DNA from 3 places in the Streptomyces sp. JNUCC 63 genome. Region 2 is predicted to be linked to each of the others. Evidence: riboswitches for the same ligand, from Rfam matches in the RefSeq annotation. Region 2 holds a riboswitch; each other region holds the start of a gene.
The links. Region 2 has a riboswitch for glycine ahead of gcvT (glycine cleavage system aminomethyltransferase GcvT). Riboswitches for the same ligand answer to the same signal wherever they lie in the genome.
Positions count from the first base shown of each region.

Region 1: linked by a shared signal. The riboswitch ahead of cycA (D-serine/D-alanine/glycine transporter) and the one ahead of gcvT (glycine cleavage system aminomethyltransferase GcvT) in region 2 are both predicted to bind glycine.
Region 3: linked by a shared signal. The riboswitch ahead of gcvP (aminomethyl-transferring glycine dehydrogenase) and the one ahead of gcvT (glycine cleavage system aminomethyltransferase GcvT) in region 2 are both predicted to bind glycine.

Region 1 is NZ_CM135963.1:7,877,674-7,884,619, reverse strand. It holds gene ACX25U_RS36580 (hypothetical protein) at 1-420, shown strand, start outside; gene ACX25U_RS36575 (DUF1963 domain-containing protein) at 760-1,407, opposite strand; gene ACX25U_RS36570 (MFS transporter) at 2,339-3,751, opposite strand; gene ACX25U_RS36565 (hypothetical protein) at 4,137-4,424, shown strand; glycine riboswitch at 4,627-4,724, shown strand; glycine riboswitch at 4,725-4,814, shown strand; gene cycA (D-serine/D-alanine/glycine transporter) at 5,099-6,574, shown strand.
Region 2 is NZ_CM135963.1:2,428,595-2,435,540, reverse strand. It holds gene glyA (serine hydroxymethyltransferase) at 1-142, opposite strand, end outside; gene gcvH (glycine cleavage system protein GcvH) at 160-537, opposite strand; gene gcvT (glycine cleavage system aminomethyltransferase GcvT) at 646-1,773, opposite strand; glycine riboswitch at 1,816-1,931, opposite strand; glycine riboswitch at 1,932-2,028, opposite strand; gene ACX25U_RS10905 (AAA family ATPase) at 2,206-2,994, shown strand; gene ACX25U_RS10900 (enhanced serine sensitivity protein SseB) at 2,998-3,801, shown strand; gene ACX25U_RS10895 (enhanced serine sensitivity protein SseB C-terminal domain-containing protein) at 4,097-4,891, shown strand; gene ACX25U_RS10890 (ABC transporter permease) at 5,220-6,227, shown strand; gene ACX25U_RS10885 (ABC transporter substrate-binding protein) at 6,299-6,946, shown strand, end outside.
Region 3 is NZ_CM135963.1:6,626,630-6,633,575, reverse strand. It holds gene gcvP (aminomethyl-transferring glycine dehydrogenase) at 1-1,845, opposite strand, end outside; glycine riboswitch at 2,022-2,116, opposite strand; gene ACX25U_RS30530 (PRC-barrel domain-containing protein) at 2,230-2,613, shown strand; gene ACX25U_RS30525 (DNA polymerase IV) at 2,627-4,048, opposite strand; gene ACX25U_RS30520 (MerR family transcriptional regulator) at 4,129-4,767, opposite strand; gene ACX25U_RS30515 (bifunctional nuclease family protein) at 4,980-5,453, opposite strand; gene ftsR (transcriptional regulator FtsR) at 5,537-6,274, opposite strand; gene ACX25U_RS30505 (FHA domain-containing protein) at 6,317-6,946, opposite strand, start outside.

The sequences.
Region 1 (6,946 bases), 5.4 Mb from region 2:
GACACCGAACAGGCACCCGAGGAACCCGAGGCGACCCCGACGGAAGGTGAGCAGCCGGAAACCGAAGCAGCGGAAACCGAAGAGACAACGGAAGCAGAAGCCACCCCCACCGCCGACGAAACCGCGGCACCCGAGGCAACCCCAACCGAAGGTGAGCAGCCGGAAACCGAAGCAGCGGAAACCGAAGAGACAACGGAAGCAGAAGCCACCCCCACCGCCGACGAAACCGCGGCACCCGAGGCAACCCCAACCGAAGGTGAGCAGCCGGAAACCGAAGCAGCGGAAACCGAAGAGACAACGGAAGCAGAAGCCACCCCCACCGCCGACGAAACCGCGGCACCCGAGGCAACCCCAACCGAAGCCGAACAGCCGACAACCGAGGAGGGGGAAGCGGAGGCCTCGACGACCGAGCCTGAGTAAGGCTGGATGACCGTGGTAAGGAAACCACGATCACTGATATCGACGGGTAGTGCTTTCCCCCGCGGCCGGAAGAGAATGCTCCAGCTATGGCATTCTCCTCCGGCCGCGATTCTCGTCCACCATCCCCCAGCACCCGGGAACCGGTCACCTGCCGGCAACCCCAGGGCCTCGCAAACCGCGAACGGCCCATGCGCATGGGTCAAGAATGCGGTGACCGAGGCGCCCCGGTCGCCGTGGGTCTTGATCGCGCGTTGGCGAGTGTGCAACCTCGTGGTTGCGATGCTGTTCCAGATACAGCTCTGCTCGGGACTCACTCAGGTTTTCTCAGCGGACGGCCGATCAGCACTGCCACAGGAACGAGCCTTCCTTGCACGTCACGCATGCGAAGGCGTATCCGCAGCCACCTCCACCGAAGTTCATCGCTGTCCGGTGGTCGCGTCCCTCCTCGAACTGGGCCATGAAGCTCATCGGCTGCGCGCACGACGGGCACGCCTGCGTCTCGTCGTGCTGCAGCCACGACGGAACGCCGCCCAGTTGGCCGAGGACGTCCCGCAAGGGACGGCCATAAGCCTGCGACCAGTTACTGCGTGCCTCGTGGTAGGGAACCGCGTCGATCGCCGTGCAGTCGATGCCGCAGGTCTCTGACAACACGGTCTCGCCTTCCGCCGGCACCGGGGCGGGCGTGAGCCCGGCGCAAGGGAACAGCAGCGCCCGGTTGCCGCCCGCGACCGGATCCCACTCGTCGCACAGCCCCGGGTCGTTCCGGCACATGAAGACCGACAGGACGCACTCGGCCACCGCGGCTGCCTCGGCACCCTGGGTGCCGGGGGCGTTCGCCAGCAGCTGCGCGAGGAACTGCATCGGTCCCGAGCACGCCGCGCACTGCGGCCAGGTGAACCCGGCCGGCACCAGCGGCACGCCGCCGGTGCGTGTCACCAGCGCATGGTCATCGACCGGACCCGCATACGTCATCAAGGTGGTGATCACGGTCGGGAAGCCTGGATCAGCCATACGACAGTCCCCCTGCGGCCCGACCGTGGGAGCACGCCGCCGGGCTGGTAAGACGGGGCCCTTCACGCACGATCGTCCGCCGGACCAGAGGCTTCACCGTGCTCCCCTACGCCGCCACGCTCGACGGCACGCTGATCGAATCGGACCGGGTCGCCGGCGTGCGCGAGAACGGCAACGACTGGTGGTTCCGCCAGAAGGACAAGGCCTTCGGCGGGAACGTGCAGTTCCTGGCCGCCCCCGACGGCACGCCGTCGTGGGCCTCCGAGGTCGAGCCCGGCAGCGTCCCCGACATCACCGCCGCCCGCCTCCACGTCCTCCCGACCCTGTACAAGGCGGCCACCGACGGCCTGCCACCCTCGCGGACAAAGGCTGTACAGGCGCCGGCATCGGCATCCTGTCCCCGCCCGTCGCCCGAAGGGCCGCTCCGAGCAGGCACTCCACATCGATCCTCGCACCACCGGGACCAACGCCCTGCTCAAAAGCATCCGTGCCCTCGGCGAACGCGCCGCAGCCGAGCTCAAGCAGCGCCGGCGCGCCCTGCAACACGTCACCCTCAGCCCCAGCCGGATCGGCGACATCGCCCGCGCCGCCCTCGTCCTTGACGGAACCTGGAAATGATCACCGTTGAGAAAACGTCAGTGAGCGTAACCATGTATGAGAGTGTGTGTCGTTGTCATCGAAGCCGGCAGCGTAGTCCTCCAGCGGCCCCGCACCGGCGGACACGGACGACGAGCAGTCATCACATCCACCCCCGCTACTCGTGCTGCCTCTGGCCCTCCCCCATGTCAACGAACCACCGGTAGTGGGCACCGGTCGGCGCGCGACGGAGCCGGCGGCGTCCGTGAAGACACCGCGGCCCCCTTCGCCCTCGTACGGGGAAGGGGGCCGCGGTGGGATGGCGGACGGTTCAGGGAGCCGCGGTGGCGGCGGGGGCATGGTCGTGATCGCGGCGGGTGGGGGCCTCGCCCTCGTCAAGGGCGACGTCCTTCGTCTCCTTGCCGATCAGCAGCGAGACCAGGGTCAGCAGCGCCATCACGGAGAGGTAGACACCGACCAGCCACGGCGAGCCGTCGCCGGCCTCCCACAGCGCCACCGCGATGAACGGGGCGACGGCCGCGCCGAGGATCGAGCTGACGTTGTACGAGATGCCGGAGCCGGTGTAGCGCACGCTCGTCGGGAAGAGTTCCGGCAGGAGCGCGCCCATCGGGCCGAAGGTCATGCCCATCAGCGTGAAGCCGAGCACCAGCCACAGCACCACGCCGAGCGTGCCCATGCCGATCAGCGGTACCCACACCAGCCCGAAGACCAGGATCGTGGCGGTGACCCAGATCAGGGTGGCGCGACGACCGTACTTGTCGGCGAGCGGGCCGGAGATCAGGGTGAACGCGGCGAAGAACAGCACGCCGAAGATCATCATCACTACGAAGGTGGTGTAGCTGTACCCCAGGCCGGGCACCGCGGTGTCCTTCGGGGCACGGCCGTAGCTCAGCGAGAACGTGGTCATCAGATAGAAGAGCACGTACGTCGCGAGCATGAAGAAGGTGCCGAGGATCAGCTGCTTCCAGTGGTTGCGGAAGACGGTGGCCAGCGGCAGCTTCCGCACCAGTCCGGCCTCGCGGGTCTTGGCGAAGACCGTCGACTCGACGAGGCGCATCCGCACCCACAGGCCGATCGCGACCATCACGGCGGAGAACAGGAACGGCACGCGCCAGCCCCAGCTCAGGAAGGCCTCGGAGGGCTGCGACGGGTCGGCGCCCGCCGTGGACGGCTGCAGCGCGCCGATGATCAGGAAGAGCCCGTTGCCGATGATGAAGCCGAGCGGGGCTCCCAGCTGCGGGAACGTGCCGTAGAGGGCGCGCTTGTCGCTGGGGGCGTTCTCGGTGGCGACCAGGGCGGCGCCGCTCCACTCGCCGCCGAGTGCGAAGCCCTGCGCGAGCCGCATCAGCACCAGCAGCGCGGTGGCGATCCAGCCGGCCTGCGCGTAGGTGGGCAGCACGCCGATGAGGAAGGTGGCGATGCCCATGGTGAGAAGTGAGGCCACCAGCGTGCCCTTGCGGCCGATCCGGTCGCCGAGGTGTCCGAAGACGACGGCGCCGATCGGGCGGGCGACCATCGCGGCGCCGAACACCGCGAAGGACGACAGCAGCGCCGTGGTCGGGTCGCTGTTCGGGAAGAAGAGCGCGGGGAAGACCAGGACGGCGGCGGTCGCGTAGATGTAGAAGTCGTAGAACTCGATCGTCGTGCCGATGAGGCTCGCGATGAGGACGCGGGACCGCGAGTTGACGGGTGCCTGGGCTGGGCCGGTGGTTGGTGCGGGCATTTCTTGGTCTTTCGCACGAGGGCAAAGAACGGCCGTCGGCGGTACGGGCCGACGGCCCGCACGACGGCACGCGTTTCCCTTCGAGAAACGGCTGCGCGAACGGTGCGGGCATGGTAACGATGTCAAGAATCTCATTTACCAGTCGCCTCATATCAAGATGTGAGACGCGTCCGGGCTGCCGGGTGTCCTGGGAACATGCCGGCGAACGGTCCGGCGCGGACCGGGACCGGGTCACCCGCGCGCTGATGGACCTGGACGACTCCCCCCGAAACCGTCGGCGACGCACTGCAGGCCGCCGCCGCGGTCTTCCCCTTCGTCTACTGCTCGTTCTCTTCGGCACGCTACCGGCGCGCCGTGCCGCCCGTATGCCGGCCGTGTTCTCCCGGTGCACCTGGCTGCGTTCCGGAGCCGGGGGTCCGGCGACCTGATCGACGACGAGATCACCCTCGGCTGGTGGACCGGCCCGGACGGCACCGGCGGCGAGCAGATCTCGCTGCACGTCCACGACTACGAGGCTTGCGCCAGCACCCCGAGCGCGGACCTGACGCCCTATGACTCCCAGTACGAGGGCTACATGGGCAACTACGGCAACACGCTGGACCACCGGTACCGGCCTGTCTCAGTCGTGGTGTGGCCACGCGGGCGGACCTTCGCGGCGCGAGGCCGTTCATGATCGCGGTCGTGGTGACCCTGCGTGGTTCCGGCACGGAAAGCGATCAAGAACCACGATGAGGACATACGCCTTGAGCTGCACAAACGCCATCCCTTGAAGGCGAGTGCCGTACCACTCGAAACTACTCGAAAGCAACGTCCAGCATTCGGCCGGTCCCTTGACCGGTCGCTGATGTGGTCCTAGTCTCACCGCACATCGCCGTTCACCCCGCAGCGGGAGAGTACCGAGTCAGCCAGACCCGGGCGCCGAAGGAGCAACACCTCCCCGGAAACTCTCAGGCACCCCTACCGCTCGGGCAGGCGACTCTGGAAAGCAGGCGCTCACGCGCCTCGCCCACGGTGCAAGCCGCGCTCCGCGCGGTGAAGCTCTCAGGCCCATGACAGAGGGGGAGGCTCACTCGGCCGCACGGGCACCGCCCGTGCTCGACACTCGAGGAGCCCCCGATGGCTGTCCCGCTGCCTCCCCCCTTACCGCCGCCCGTCTGCCGACTTCCGGGCTGATTTTCGGCTTTCCGCGTGGGCGTGTTCAGCGTGTCCGGCACCGTTCCGGTCGGCTGCCGCATGTCCGCGCACAGGATCATCCTGCCCGTTCGTCGCCTGTGCGCGCGGTCACTTTCCGAGACACCCCTATCGCGTGCCCGCACGCGTCTTGAGATCCATGAGGTTTGCTCCCTGATGTCTGAAAGCAGTGACACCGGCCTGACCACCTTGCCGGTGTCCGGATCGACGCCCCCGCCCGGGGGCGAGCAGCATCTTTCCCGGCAGTTGTCCAACCGGCACATCCAGCTCATCGCGATCGGTGGTGCGATCGGAACCGGCCTGTTCATGGGGTCGGGCAAGACGATCTCGCTGGCCGGCCCCTCGGTGATCTTTGTCTACATGATCATCGGCGTGATGCTGTTCTTCGTGATGCGGGCGATGGGCGAGCTGCTGCTGTCCAACCTGCGCTACAAGTCCTTCGCCGACTTCGCGGCCGACCTGCTCGGCCCGTGGGCCGGCTTCTTCACCGGCTGGACCTACTGGTTCTGTTGGATCGTCACCGGCATCGCCGACGTCATCGCGATCTCCGGATACGTGTCGTACTGGTGGCACGGCCTTGCGCTGTGGATACCGGCGCTGGCCGCGGTCGTCGTGCTGATCGTCCTGAACCTGCCCACCGTGAAGGCGTTCGGCGAGACCGAGTTCTGGTTCGCACTGATCAAGATCGTCGCGATCGTGGCGCTGATCGTCGTCGGGCTCGGCATGGTGTTCAACCACTTCCAGGCGCCCGGGGGCGCCGCCGCAGGCTTCTCCAACCTCTGGAACGACGGCGGCTTCTTCCCCACCGGTCCCATGGGATTCGTCGCGGGTTTCCAGATCGCGACCTTCGCCTTCGTCGGCATCGAACTGGTCGGCACCACCGCGGCCGAGACCAAGAACCCGGAACGGAACCTGCCCAAGGCGATCAACTCGATCCCGGTGCGTGTGATGCTGTTCTACGTGGTCGCGCTGGTCGTGATCATGTCGGTCACGCCCTGGCGCGAGATCAGCGCGGACCGCAGCCCGTTCGTCGTGATGTTCACCCTCGCCGGCCTCGGGGTCGCCGCCTCGGTGATCAACTTCGTCGTGCTGACCTCGGCCGCCTCGTCAGCGAACTCGGGCATCTACTCCACCTCACGGATGGTCTACGGGCTGGCCCAGGAGGGCGACGCCCCGGCGCGATTCGGCCGACTCACCTCCAGGAAAGTCCCGGCCAACGCCCTGTTCCTGTCCGGGGTGTTCCTGCTCGCCGGTGTGGTCATGCTCGCCACGGACAACTCGATCATCGAGGCATTCACCTTGGTGACCACCGTCTCCGCCGTGCTGTTCATGTTCGTCTGGTCGATCATCCTGATCAGCTACATCGTGTACCGCAAGCGCCGTCCGCACCTGCACGAGGCATCGACGTTCAAGATGCCCGGCGGCATCGCCATGTGCTACGTCGTGCTCGCGTTCTTCGCGTTCCTCATCTGGGCACTGACCCAGAAGTCCGACACGCTGCAGGCGCTTCTGGCGACCCCGGTGTGGTTCGTCGTCCTCGGCATCGCATGGGCAGTGCTCCGCCGTCGCCCCCGCCGTCTGGCCCATGAGGCTGCCGTCCGCTCCGAAACCGAAGCCGAGCATCAGGACTGACATCGCGGCCACCGAATCCATGGACCGGCACTGAAAGCGAGCGGCGTTCCCGTCTGCTGGGAACGCCGCTCGCTTTCGGGTGTGCGGAAATGTGACCGCCCCACGCGGCAACGGGGTGTACCGGCTGTGCGGGGTGGTCAGGACCGTGACCGGCTCGGCGAACGTCACCGCCGGGCAGGCGGTGTTCTCGCAGCGGAAGCGGCGTACGCACAACTCGATCACGCCGCCGAGACCGCCCGCGGACCCGGCTTGCCGTCATCGCGGTTCTGCCCGAGCAGACCGCCGCGCACGGCATCGAGGTCAAGCCGACCACGGTGACCGCCCGGCCCCGCCCCCGTCCCAGTGAGACCCGGGCCAAGGCCACCGCCCGGC
Region 2 (6,946 bases):
TGACCGCGACCGGGGCGAAGTTCTCCGAGGCGATCATCTCGAGGGTGGACTGCTGGCGGTGCAGCTCGGCGTCGACCGCGGCGGCCACGTCCGGGTCGAGCTCGTGCAGGGGCGTGTCGAGAACGTTCTTCTGTTCAGTCATGTGCTTCGTTCCGCTCCTCAGCCGGCCGTGTGGGCGGCGTACTCGTCGGCGGAGAGCAGGTCGGCCGGCTCGCCCTCGAGGCGCACCTTGAACAGCCAGCCGCCCTCGAAGGGCGCGGAGTTCACCAGCGACGGGTCACTCACCACGTCCTCGTTGACCGCGGTGACCTCACCGCTGACCGGGGAGTACAGGTCGGACACCGACTTGGTCGACTCCAGCTCGCCGCAGGTCTCGCCCGCGGCCACCGTGTCGCCGACCTCCGGGAGCTGGGCGTAGACGACATCGCCGAGCGCGTTGGCCGCGAACTCCGTGATGCCGATCGTGGCGACGCCGTCCTCGACGGGCGACACCCACTCGTGCTCCTTGCTGTAGCGCAGCTGCTGGGGGTTGTTCATGGCCTGAATTCTCCTGTACGCGGGGAGTGCTGGTGAATGAGGGACTGCTAAAGATGTGCGTGACCAGGGATGACGCGGCTCACGTCACTCCGACCGGTTGCGCCGGTGTCACTTCTGCCGCTGGTAGAAGGGCAGCGCCACGACCTCGTACGGCTCGTGACTGCCCCGGATGTCCACCGCGACACCCGCCGTGCCCGGGGCGGCGTGCGAGGCGTCGACGTAGGCCATGGCGATCGGCTTGCCCAGGGTGGGGGAGGGGGCGCCGGAGGTGACCTCGCCGATCACCTCGCCGCCGGCGACGACCGGGTACCCGGCGCGCGGGACCCGGCGGCCCTCGGCGACCAGGCCGACGAGGACCCGGGGCGGCTCGGCGGCGGCGTGCTCGGCGGCGGCCAGCAGGGCCTCGCGCCCCACGAAGTCGCCCTCCTTGTCGAACTTGACCACCCGGCCGAGGCCCGCGTCGAACGGGGTCAGCGCGAGCGACAGCTCGTGCCCGTACAGCGGCATGCCGGCCTCCAGGCGCAGCGTGTCCCGGCAGGACAGGCCGCACGGCACAAGCCCGGCCGGGGCGCCGGCCTCGGTGATCGCCTGCCAGAGCTTCTCCGCGTCGCCCGGGGCCACGAACAGCTCGAAGCCGTCCTCGCCGGTGTACCCGGTGCGGGCGATCAGCGCGGGGACGCCCGCGACGATGCCGGGCAGAGCGGAGTAGTACTTCAGGCCGTCGAGGTCGGCCTCGGTGAGGGACTTCAGGACGGCGAGGGACTCGGGGCCCTGGACGGCGAGCAGCGCGTAGTTGTCCCGGTCGTCGCGGACCTCGGCGTCGAAGCCGGCCGCCCGCTCGGTCAGCGCGTCGAGGACCGCCTGGGCGTTGGAGGCGTTGGCGACGACCAGGTACTCGGTCTCGGCCGGCCGGTAGACGATCAGGTCGTCCAGGATGCCGCCGTCGACCCGGCAGATCATGGTGTAGCGGGCGCGGCCCAGGCCGATCGAGGCGATGTTGCCGACCAGGGCGTGGTTCAGCAGCGCGGCGGCCTGCGGGCCGGTGACGGTGATCTCGCCCATGTGGGAGAGGTCGAAGAGACCGGCCCTGGTGCGCACGGCGACGTGCTCGTCGCGCTCGGAGCCGTAGCGCAGCGGCATGTCCCAGCCGGCGAAGTCGGTCATCGTCGCGCCGAGCGAGCGGTGCAGCGCATCGAGCGCGGTATGGCGGAGTCGATGGGGTTCGGTACTGCTCATCGGTCGGTCTCCAAGGCAGGACGGGCGAGGACGGATCTCATGTCCTCCCCATCTGTCATCGGAACCTGAGAGGTTCGCCACGACCGCCGTCGGACGGACGGTCACGGCTTGCACCTTGGGTGGAGCCACTGCGTCAGCGGCCCGCTTTTCAGATGTGCCTCGCCCGCGCGGTAACGGTGCCTGAGAGATTCAAGGGAGGGACTTGCTCCTTCGGCGCCCCAGCGACACGGCTGGGGGCTCTCCCGCGCGGATTCAAGCGGCCGGTATGCAGTTGCCGCGCCCATCATTGCACGCCCGGCCCGCTCGCGGCAGGACCACATCTGTGACGGGCCTGTGGCAGTACGCGCACGGAAACGCGAGGCTCGTCCATTACCTTCTCTTTACGCTCGGCGGGGAGACGGACCATGACCACCCCTGGGGAGGACGACGACGGTGAACAGGCCTACGGCACACACGACGCCCCAGCCCCTCGCCGCACCCGAGGAGCACGCCCCGCTGCCGGGGCGGGCGCTCGCCGAGCCGAAGCCCGCGCGGCCCCTCCCGAAGCCCGGACAGGTCGTCGCGGTGCCCGAGGAGACCCGCTCCCGGCCGCGGCGGTCCCCGCCCGCCGTTCGTGACTTGCGTGGAGGGGGCGGACGTGGCGTGCGCGTGCTGTGGTTCGGGCCGGGGGACCTGGTCGTCGTCACCGGGCTGCCCGGCGGTGGCAAGTCGACGTTGATGCGGCGTGCGGTGCGCGGCGCGCGGATCGACTCCCAGGACACCCGCGACCGCTGGGACGCCCGTCTGGCGCCGTACCTGCCCTACGCCCTCTACCGCCCCCTGATCCGCCTCGCCCACTACGCAGGCCTGCGCCGCGTCCTGCGCTCCGGCGACCCGGTCGTGGTCCACGACTGCGGCACACAGCCCTGGGTCCGCGCCTGGCTGGCCCGCGCCGCCCGTCGCCGTGGCGGCACCCTGCACCTGCTCCTGCTGGACGTCGCCCCCGGCACCGCCCTGGCGGGCCAGCGGGAACGCGGCCGCGGCGTCTCGCCGTACGCCTTCCGGCGCCACCGCCGGGCAGTGGCCCGCCTGCTGCGCGCGCTGCGGCGGGGCGAGACGCCGAAGGGCTGCGGCTCGGCGGTCCTGCTGGACCGCGAGGCCGCGGCGGTCCTGCGGCGGATCGAGTTCGTCCCTGTACCCGATAGCCTTCCGGTCACCACAGTGGTTCCCAGCAGGCGGTAGCAGATGGACTTCCCGGCGGACTTCTCCGCGGACTCTTCTCCGGACTTCCCGGCACAGGCGCACCCCCACCCGCACGGCGGTTGGCCCGGCAACGAGCTGGAGGAGGTGCTGTCGGCCTCCCTCGGCGTCCCGTCGGCCGGCGGCCGGATCATCGAGGTCCTCGGCCGCAGCTTCCTCTGGGTTCCCCTGCCCAACGGCGGCGGCCCGCACAGCGGGCCGCTCGACCTGCCCACGCTGGAGGTCGACGGCCAGGCGTACGTGCCGGTCTTCAGCTCCGAGGAACAGCTCCGTCGGGTCGTCGGCTCGCACATGGCGTACACCATCGCGCCCGCCGTCGAGTTCGCGCGCGGACTGCCCCCGCAGGTCGGCATCGCCGTCAACCCGGACGGCATGGTCGGCATCCCGCTGCCGCCGCCGGCCGTGGCCGAGCTGTGCCGGGCGGGCCGCACCCCACTGGACGGCCCGGCGAGCGGCGGCCGCGTCCGCCTCTTCGAACCCGACTGGCAGGACGACCCGGTGGACTTCCTCTCCGCCGCCTCCGCCGAGTTCGCCGAAGCAGGAGTGGTCAGCACCGCCCGCCGCTGCCTGGCCGCCATCGAGACGGCCGACCCGGTCATGTTCATAGGCGTCGAACTGTCCCACCAGGAGGGCGACCTGCTGGCCCGCCCCCTGGACGCCCTGGGCCGTGCCCTGGCCAAGTCCCCGGTCACGTGGCCGGTCAACCTGGTCCTCCTGGACGTGACCCAGGACCCGGTGGCCGACTGGATGAGGGAAAAGGTCCGGCCGTTCTACCAGCACGCCCACTGAGGGCACCCGCGGGCGGCCACGAGCGGCCCACGGCCGCAAAAACGGCAACAGGTACCGAGTTCGCAGGCGGCCTTAAGCTAGTGCTGCGACCGGAAGGGTTCACCGGCTCGCGACGCCCGGCACGGTGCCTCGCCGCGTTGTCGCACCACCCGAGTACATCCAGTACGCGGGCGGTGCTCCGCCTTGCGACGCACCGCACCGGACGCCGCGAGCTTTCCGGCGGACCCTTCCGGTCGCGGGCACTAGGTGCACAGCTCGTCGAGGGGTTCGTGGAGGGGCGGTACAAAAGGTGAGCGTGAGCGCCAGCGGCACGACGGCCGGGCAGGTCGAGCAGACGCTGCGCCAGGTGACGCCCGGGCGTTACGACGCCTACGAGGCGCTGCTGCGCGCACTGGCGACGCCGTCCTCCGGCCAGATCTGGATGCTGCTGTGGCACGGTCAGGCGGGTTCCCCCGACGCCCAGTACGGGCGCATGGAGGTCGACGGCCACGGCTACGCGCCCTGCGTGACCTCCGCCCAGGAGCTGTCGGCCAGCGGCTGGATGCGGTCGTACGAGGTGGTGGACGGCCTCGACGTGGCCCGCACCCTCTATCCCGACCACTACGGTCTCTGGCTGAACCCGCACGCCCCGGGCGGCGGTGTCGGCATCCCCTGGCTCGACCTGCGCCGCATCGCCACCGGTCTGGACCGCCAGCCGGCGGGGCCGCTCAGCCTGTCCGAACCGGCCGTCGAGGTCCCGCAGTTCTACGCCCTGCTCACGCAGAACGCCCACCGCACCCCGGCGGTCCGCTCGCTGCGCCGCGCCTGGGTGCAGCCGGCGCTCGGAGCGCCGTACCTCGCCATCGGCCTGGACGTGTACGACACCTCGCCGGCCGCCGTCGACTCGGTGCGCGCGATGATGCAGCAGTCCATCGGCGCCGTTCCGGACGGGCTGCCGGTGTCGACCGTCGCGATGTCCGACGAGTACGACCCGGTCGCGATGTGGCTGCGTGCCAACTCCCGCCCGTTCTACGACCGCGAGAGCCACGCATCCCCGGCCCAGGCCCCGGCGACCGGCTACGGGTACCCGCCGGCGCGGGGCGGCTACTGACATACCGTCATCCGGGCCGGACCGACGGCAGGGCTTCCCCCGGGCGAGCCTTTTCTTCGCGCGTAGATGAGGGCGGAAGGTCCGTTTCTGTGTCGGGATACCCCAACTCGCCCGTGTCCGACCCCCGTTACCCACTGTCCGGATAACGGAACCCCCTAACCCGCATCACGTTTACGCATCCATTCACCGTCAAGTCTGGCAACTGGTCGCCGATGCGTTGAAGACTCCCGCAGCAGGGGGTTTCGCCCCTGTGTACGACGGACTGAACAACGCCGCCACAGCGGCAAGTGCGGGCCGGCTACCGCCGGTTGAGAGGGGTCCCTGCCTGATGACGGCACCATTGCACGAGCCGACCGCGGAAGCGGCCCCGAGCGCGGTCGACGAAGCGGCGGTAGCGACGACCGGCGCGAAGGCCGTCCAGGGGCGCTCCCTGGGCCGGATCGCCTGGGAGCGCCTCAAACGGGACAAACTCGCCCTGACGGGCGGCATCGTCGTGCTCTTCCTCATCCTGGTCGCGCTGCTCGCGCCCCTGATCGCCCACGCCGTCGGGCAGGACCCCGAGCTCCACCACGAGGACCTGATCGACCCGCTCTTCGGCACCCCCAAGGGGTCCCTCGGCGGCATCAGCGGCGACCACCTCCTCGGCGTCGAGCCGGTCAGCGGCCGCGACATCTTCGCCCGCATCGTCTACGGCGCCCGGATCTCGCTGCTCGTCGGCTTCCTGTCCGCCGTGGTCGCCGTCATCCTGGGGACCGCCCTCGGTATCCTCGCCGGCTTCTTCGGCGGCTGGGTGGACGCGGTCATCAGCCGTGTGATGGACGGCCTGCTCGCCTTCCCGCAACTGCTGTTCATCATCGCGCTGGTCTCCGTCATGCCGAACGCGATGCTCGGCCTGACCGGCACAGGCGTGCGGGTCTTCGTGATGATCCTCGTCATCGGCTTCTTCGGCTGGCCCTACATCGGACGCGTGGTGCGCGGCCAGACGCTCTCGCTGCGCGAACGTGAGTACGTGGAGGCCGCGCGCTCGCTCGGCGCCGGACGCTTCTACATCCTGTTCAAGGAGCTGCTGCCCAACCTCGTTGCGCCCATCATCGTGTACACGACGATGATGATCCCGACCAACATCCTGACCGAGGCCGCCCTCAGCTTCCTCGGCGTGGGCGTCAAGCCGCCGACCGCCTCCTGGGGGCAGATGCTCTCGAACGCGATCGACTACTACGAGGCGGACCCCATGTACATGGTGGTCCCCGGTGTGGCGATCTTCATCACCGTCCTTGCCTTCAACCTCTTCGGCGACGGCGTGCGGGACGCGCTGGACCCGAAGGGCTCCCGCTGAACCGCCTTACCCCCAAGCGTCCCCGTGGCACTTACACGGGGTCTCTCATCTAATCCGGAGGATCCGAGATCGTGACTACCCAACGCACCTCAGGGCGGCGCAAGCAGGCCATGGCCGCTGCGGCCGTGGTCGCCGCGCTGCTGACCACGGCGGCGTGCGGCGGCGGTGGCAAGGACGACAACGGCGGCGGCGGTTCGAAGAGCGGTGCCGCCGGCTTCGACGCAGCCAACAACAAGGTCGCCCAGGCCTCGCTGGCCAAGAAGGGCGGCACGCTGAAGTTCGGTGCCGCCCAGGACGCGGACTCGTGGGACACCACGCGCGGCTACTACGGCATGATGTGGAACTTCGCCCGCTACTACAGCCGCCAGCTGGTCACGAACAAGGCGGAGCCCGGCAAGGCCGGCGCCCAGGTGACCCCGGACCTCGCCACGGATCTCGCCAAGGTCACCGACGGCGGCAAGACCTACACGTACACGCTGCGCGACGGCATCACGTGGGAGGACGGCAAGCCGATCACCTCCAAGGACGTCAAGTACGGCATCGAGCGCGTCTGGGCGCAGGACGTGCTGTCCGGCGGCCCGACCTACCTGAAGGAGGTCCTGGACCCGGAGGGCAAGTACCAGGGCCCCTACAAGGACAAGGACAAGGAGCACCTGGGTCTGAAGGCGATCGAGACGCCGGACGACAAGACCATCGTCTTCCGCCTGCCGAGGGCCAAC
Region 3 (6,946 bases), 4.2 Mb from region 2:
CATCACGGCGCTGGCGGCGTTGGTGCCGTGCGCGGAGGACGGGATGAGGCAGACCGTGCGCTGCTCGTCGCCGCCTGCACGGTGGTATCCGCGCACGGCGAGCAGACCGGCCAGCTCGCCCTGGGAGCCGGCGTTCGGCTGCAGGGAGACCTTGTCGTAGCCGGTGACCTCGGCGAGACGGTCCTCCAGCTCCCGGATGAGCGTGAGGTAGCCCTGCGCCTGCTCGGCGGGCGCGAAGGGGTGCAGTCCGCCGAACTCCGGCCAGGTGATCGGCTCCATCTCCGTGGTCGCGTTGAGCTTCATGGTGCAGGAGCCCAGCGGGATCATGCCGCGGTCGAGCGCGTAGTCGCGGTCGGCGAGCCGGCGCAGGTAGCGCAGCATCGCGGTCTCGGAGCGGTGCTGGTGGAAGACGGGATGGGTGAGGTAGTCGTCGGTGCGCAGCAGCGCCTCGGGCAGCGCCTCCTCGGCCGCGGCGTCCAGCGCCTCGATGTCGCCCTCGACGCCGAAGGCGGTCCACACGGCGCTCAGCTGCTCCCGCACGGTGGTCTCGTCGCAGGCGATCGAGACGTGGTCGGCGTCGACGAGGCGCAGGTTGACGCCGCCCTCGCGCGCGGCGGCGACGACCTCGGCGGCCCGCCCCTCGGCCTTGACGGTCAGCGTGTCGAAGTAGGCGCCGTGGACGAGTTCGGCACCGCCGGCCTTGAGTCCCTCGGCGAGGACCGTGGCGTAGCGGTGGGTGCGCCGGGCGATGCCCTTCAGGCCCTCGGGGCCGTGGTGGACGGCGTACATGCCGGCCATGACGGCGAGCAGCACCTGGGCGGTGCAGATGTTGCTGGTGGCCTTCTCCCGGCGGATGTGCTGCTCACGGGTCTGCAGGGCGAGGCGGTAGGCCTTGTCGCCGTCGGCGTCGACGGAGACGCCGACCAGGCGGCCGGGCAGGCTGCGGGCGAACTTCTCGTGCACCGCCATGTAGCCGGCGTGCGGGCCGCCGAAGCCCATCGGCACGCCGAAGCGCTGGGTCGTGCCGACCGCGATGTCCGCGCCCAGCTCGCCCGGCGACTTCAGCAGCGTGAGGGCGAGCAGGTCGGCGGCGACGGTGACCAGGGCGCCCAGTTCGTGTGCCTGGTCGATGACGGGCTTCAGGTCGCGTACGGCACCGGAGGCGCCCGGGTACTGCAGGAGTACGCCGTTGATCTCGCGTTCGGCGATGTCCGCCGGGATGCCCTCGGTCAGGTCGGCGACGACGACCTCGACGCCGGTCGGCTCGGCGCGGGTCTGGATGACGGCGATGGTCTGCGGCAGCGCGTCCGCGTCGACCAGGAACAGGCCCTTCTTGTTCTTGCCCATGCGCAGGGACAGCGCCATGGCCTCGGCGGCGGCGGTGCCCTCGTCCAGCAGGGAGGCGCCGGAGGTCGGCAGGCCGGTGAGGTCGGCGACCATGGTCTGGAAGTTCAGCAGCGCCTCGAGGCGGCCCTGGGAGATCTCCGGCTGGTACGGGGTGTAGGCGGTGTACCAGGCCGGGTTCTCCATGACGTTGCGCAGGATGACCGGCGGGGTGAAGGTGCCGTAGTAGCCGAGTCCGATCATCGAGCCGAGGACCTGGTTGCGGCCGGCCAGCGAGCGCAGCTCGGCCAGCACCTCGGCCTCGGTGCGGGCGCCCGGCAGGTCGAGCGCGTCGGTGTTCTTGATGACATCGGGCACCGCGGCGGCCGTGAGCTCGTCGAGCGAGCCGTAGCCGACCTGCGCGAGCATCTTGGCCCGCGCCTCCTGGTCGGGCCCGATGTGGCGCTGCTCGAAGGGGATGCCCTGTTCGAGCGCGGAGAGTGGAATGCGCTGGGCGGTCATTGCGGAGGCCTCCTGGTCTGACACGACCTTCGAGGGACACCACGGCACGGGTGCCCCGACGGCCTCCCCCTCTGTCATCTCAACCTGAGAGCTTCACCGGGCCGCCCGCGGGCTCCCGGTTTTCACCGTCGGTGAGAGCGGACACCGTCGACACCCGCTCTGCTTTCCAGAGTGACCTCGTCCGTGCGGTACGTGGGCCTGAGAGATTCCGGGGAGGATTTGCTCCTTCGGCGCCTCCGGTGGTGCCGGAGAGCTCTCCCGCACGGGGTCAGCAGCCGTTGCCAGCGTACCAGCGGGGCGGGCGCCGGGGCCTTCGAGTGGCCGTCGTGCTGATTGTGCTCTTTCGTAGTGCTTACGGATGAGCTGCGACCATGTGGAGGGACCGTGCAGACCGAGATCGATCCGCGCAACCTGATCGGCCGCAAGGCGTTCGATCGCAATGGCCACAAGATCGGCACGGTGGACGAGGTCTACCTCGACGACGCGACCGGTGTCCCGGAGTGGGCGGCCATACGCACCGGCCTGTTCTCCCGGGACGCCTTCGTGCCCCTGGAGCCCAGCGAGCTGGTCGAGGGCACTCTGCGAGTCCCCTTCGACCGCTCCCTGGTCAAGGAGGCCCCCGACTTCGGCGTGGGCCGCCATCTCTCCCCCGCGCAGGAACTGCAGCTCTACCACCACTACGGCCTGGACGTCGCCCCTCCCCCCTCCTTCCCGGACCGCGACTTCGGCAACCTGGCGGGCTCCGGCTCGGGCCCGGACGAGACCTGACACCCGAGCCGCGTCAGCCCCCTTTGACGGCAGCCTCCGAGGACACGTGACCGCCTGCCCCGTCCCCCGGCCCCGACAGCGCCGTGCCCCTGGGTCCGGGGGGTATGCGGTGCACCAGAGGGAGAGGATCCGCCGGTTCCAGGTCCGGGTCGTCGGTGGGGAAGGTCCGTATCCGGCCCGGCGGGGAGCCGGGGGTCTCGAAGCGGACGGTGACGCGGCCGAGGCCGCTGCCCTGGACCCAGCCGTGGCCGTACTCGGCGTGCCGTACGTCGTGGCCGGAGGGCCAGCGCCGCTCGGCGGGGGCCGGCTGGTCCGCTACCGGCTCCTGCCCCGGCTCTTCGACGGGGCTCTCGGCCTCCGCGCCCGCCGCCTGGGCGAACAGGTCCTCCTGGGTGTAGTCGGCGAGCCCGGACACGCCCACGCCGAGCAGCCGTACGCCGCCCGTGGTGTCCACGGAGTCCAGCAGCCGGGCAGCCGCCTCCCGCACCACCGCGGGGTCGTCCGTGGGCCCGCGCAGGGTCTCGGACCGGGTCAGGGTGGAGAAGTCGTAGCGGCGCACCTTCAGCACGATGGTGCGCCCCGACAGCCCGGCCGCGCGCAGCCGCCGTACGCACCGGTCGGCGAGCCGCCGCACCTCCATGCCCACCCGGGTCCGGTCGTGGATGTCCACGTCGTAGGTGTCCTCGACCGACACCGACTTGGCCTCGCGCTCGGCGACGACGGGCCGCTCGTCGTGGGCCAGCGCCATGGCGTACAGCGCGTGGCCGTGCGCCTTGCCGAGCAGCCGTACGAGCTCGTCCTCACCCGCTTCGGCGAGCTCGTCGACGGTGTGGATCCCGGCCCGCCGCAGATGGTCGCCCGTCGCCGGCCCGACGCCCGGCAGGGTCCGCACGGACATGGGTCCGAGCAGGGCCCGCTCGGTGCCGGGCTCGATGAGCACCAGCCCGTCGGGCTTCGCCTTTTCGGAGGCGATCTTGGCGAGCATCTTGGAGGCGGCCAGTCCCACGGAGCCGGTCAGCCCCGTGACGGCCCGGATGTCGGCGCGCAGCCTGGTCCCCGCCAGCCGGGCCGAGTCCGCGTCCCAGGCCGCTCCCCCGGCCTCGAGGTCCACGAACGCCTCGTCCAGGCTCAGCGGCTCCACCAGCGGCGACAGGGCCCGCAGCAGCCCCATCACCTGCTCGCTGACGGACCGGTAGAAGGCGAAGCGCGGCACCAGGTACGCGGCGTTCGGCGCCAGCCGCCGCGCCTGGGCCATCGGCATCGCCGAGTGGACGCCGAAGACCCGCGCCTCGTACGACGCGGTGGCCACCACTCCGCGCGGTCCGAGCCCGCCCACGACGACGGCCTTCCCGCGCAGGCTCGGTTTGGACGCCTGCTCCGCCGACGCGAAGAAGGCATCCATGTCGAGATGCAGGATCGTGGGCGCGGTTCTCACATCCACGATGCTGCACCACACCACTGACAACGGACCGCTCGGAGCCGTTCCGAGGCGTGAGCGCCGGTCCGCGGAGCCGGTCAGACCGCCCGGTTGCGGCGCCGGGCGAGCTCGTCACCGGGGTTGTGCCCCACCAGGGTCTCCCCGGTGTCGACGCGCTCACCGTGCAGCTGCGACAGCGCGCTCTCCACATCGCGCCACACCACGCCGACCGCGATGCCGAAGATCCCCTGGCCCCCCTGGAGCAGGGCGTGCACCTCGTCGGGCGACGTGCACTCGTACACCGTGGCGCCGTCGCTCATCAGCGTCATCCGCTCCAGGTCGCGAAAGCCGCGCTCCCGCAGGTGCTGGACGGCCGTACGGATGTTCTGCAGCGAGACGCCGGTGTCGAGGAAGCGCTTGACGATCTTCAGGACGACGACGTCACGGAAGCTGTACAGGCGCTGCGTGCCGGAGCCGTAGGCGGGCCTCACGCTCGGCTCCACCAGGCCGGTACGCGCCCAGTAGTCCAGTTGCCGGTAGGTGATGCCTGCGGCGGCGCAGGCCGTCGGACCGCGGTAGCCGATCTGCTCGGACGCCATGGACGTCGCCCCTCCGCTGCTCGGCACGGCTGTCGGTCGCAACGGAGCGGGATCGGCCGCGCTGCCCTGGTAGGGGTAACTCCCCCGGACACCGCTTCCGGGGACACCCCCAGCCGTACCGTCGCCGCTGCTTCTCACGCCGACCTCCGTCCTCGACCTGCCTCCTCGACGGTAGGCAGTCACCAGGGGCGCGTCAACGATCGCCACACTCGGCACGCCGAGTGATAATCACCCTAAGAGTGGTTTCGCGTACCCCCATGCGGGGAAAGGCTAGCCGAATGCCCGGGCGGCAGGCTGCAGGGCTCCATGCGGCCGATGGCAGACAGGGGCGTTTCACCGGCTGCCGGTTCTCACTGGCTGCTGCTGCCGAAGTCTTCCGGCGAGATCTGGTCGAGGAACTCGCGGAACTTCTCCACCTCGTCCTCCTGCTCGTCCGGAATCGCGATGCCCGCGTCGTCGAGCACCGTGTCGCTGCCGAAGATCGGCGTTCCGGTACGCAGCGCCAGCGCTATGGCGTCGGACGGCCGAGCGCTCACCTCGACCCCACTGGCGAAGACCAGCTCCGCGTAGAAGACGCCCTCACGCAGATCTGTGATGCGCACTTCCGTGAGCTCCTGGCCGACGGCCTCCAGCACGTCCTTGAACAGGTCGTGGGTCAGCGGCCTGGCAGGGGCCATGCCCTGCTGGGCGAAGGCGATCGCCGTCGCCTCCCCCGGTCCGATCCAGATGGGGAGGTAACGGTCGCCTCCCACTTCACGCAGGAGCACGATCGGCTGGTTGGAGGGCATTTCGACCCGGACACCTACGACATCGAGCTCGTTCACACAGCAACCCTAGGCCGTGCCCGGGACGTTTGGGTAGTCGGGCCGGAAACGGGGGGACGATCCGGCCGCCGCGACCGGCCCCGTCAGGGCAGCCGCACCCCGAGCGCCGTCTGCACCAGAGCCCCGTGCAACCGCACCGTGAGCGCCGCCAGCTCCTTCGTGCGGGCCTCGGCATGGGCCCTGGTCTGCGGATTGCGGTGCCGCTTGAGCGGGGCCACCACCTGGTCGACCAGCCCGGCCTCCCGGTCGGCGGCCGCCTTCATCACCCGCAGGTGACGGGGCTCGATTCCGAAGCGCCCCAGCTCACCGACGAGCGAGGCCACGGTCACCGCCTCGGCGTCGTAGGAACCGTCCGCCAACGGGGTGAGGAGCCCGTACGACTCCCACTCCTGAAGCTCCGCGTCCTCGATCCCGGCGGCGGCGAGCAGCTCGGCCCGCCCGATCCGGGCCGCCGTGGGCGCCTCGACGGCCGGCGGCCCGGCCTCGCCGTCGCGCTGCCGGCCGAGCACCGGCAGCTGGACCGCCTCGCCGCGCTCCATCGCGTCCAGGTGCTCGCGGATCACCTTCAGCGGCAGGTAGTGGTCACGTTGCATCCTCAGGACCAGGGCGAGCCGCTCGACGTCGTCCGCGCTGAACTTGCGATACCCCGAGGGGGTCCGCTGCGGCTCGACGAGCCCCTCCGACTCCAGGAAACGGATCTTGGAGATGGTGACCTCGGGGAACTCGTCACGCAGCGCGTTCAGCACCGTGCCGATGCTCATCAGCCCACTGTCCGCGGCGGCGGTGCCGTGTCCCGCACCGCCGCTCGGTGTTCGAAGCATGGACCTTCCCTGGGATCCCCCCGGACTTCAGTCCGGGGAGGGTCAGATGCCCTGCCGGCTCGAGTAGAACACCAGCCGGTACTTGCCGATCTGCACCTCGTCACCGTTGGACAGGGCGACCTGGTCGATCCGCTCCCGGTTGACGTACGTGCCGTTCAGGCTGCCGACGTCGGCCACCGTGAACGAGCCGTCCGGGCTGCGGCGGAACTCCACGTGGCGGCGCGAGACCGTCACGTCGTCCAGGAAGATGTCGCTCTGCGGATGACGCCCGGCCGTGGTCAGCTCGCCGTCCAGCAGGAAGCGGCTGCCGGAGTTCGGCCCGCGGCGGACCACCAGCAGGGCGGAGCCGAGCGGCAGCGCGTCGACGGCCGCCTGCGCCTCCGGAGACAGCATGGGCGTCTGGCCGGTGGCTTCGGCGTCGTAGGCCTCGATGCCTGAGATGGAGATCGTGGACGTCGTCTCCGAGGCACGCTCCGGTGTCGCACCGGCCCGCAGCGGCGCGCCGCAGTTGGAACAGAAGCGGCTGTTCTCCGCGTTGCGGTTACCGCACCTCGTACACACCAGGGCCGACATGGACGGATCCTCCTGCCGCGGCTGCCCCGCCGGGGCATTGGACGCGTACGGGTCGGCGGCAAACCCTCCACCCGTACTTGAGGTTGACGGTTGTCCGAA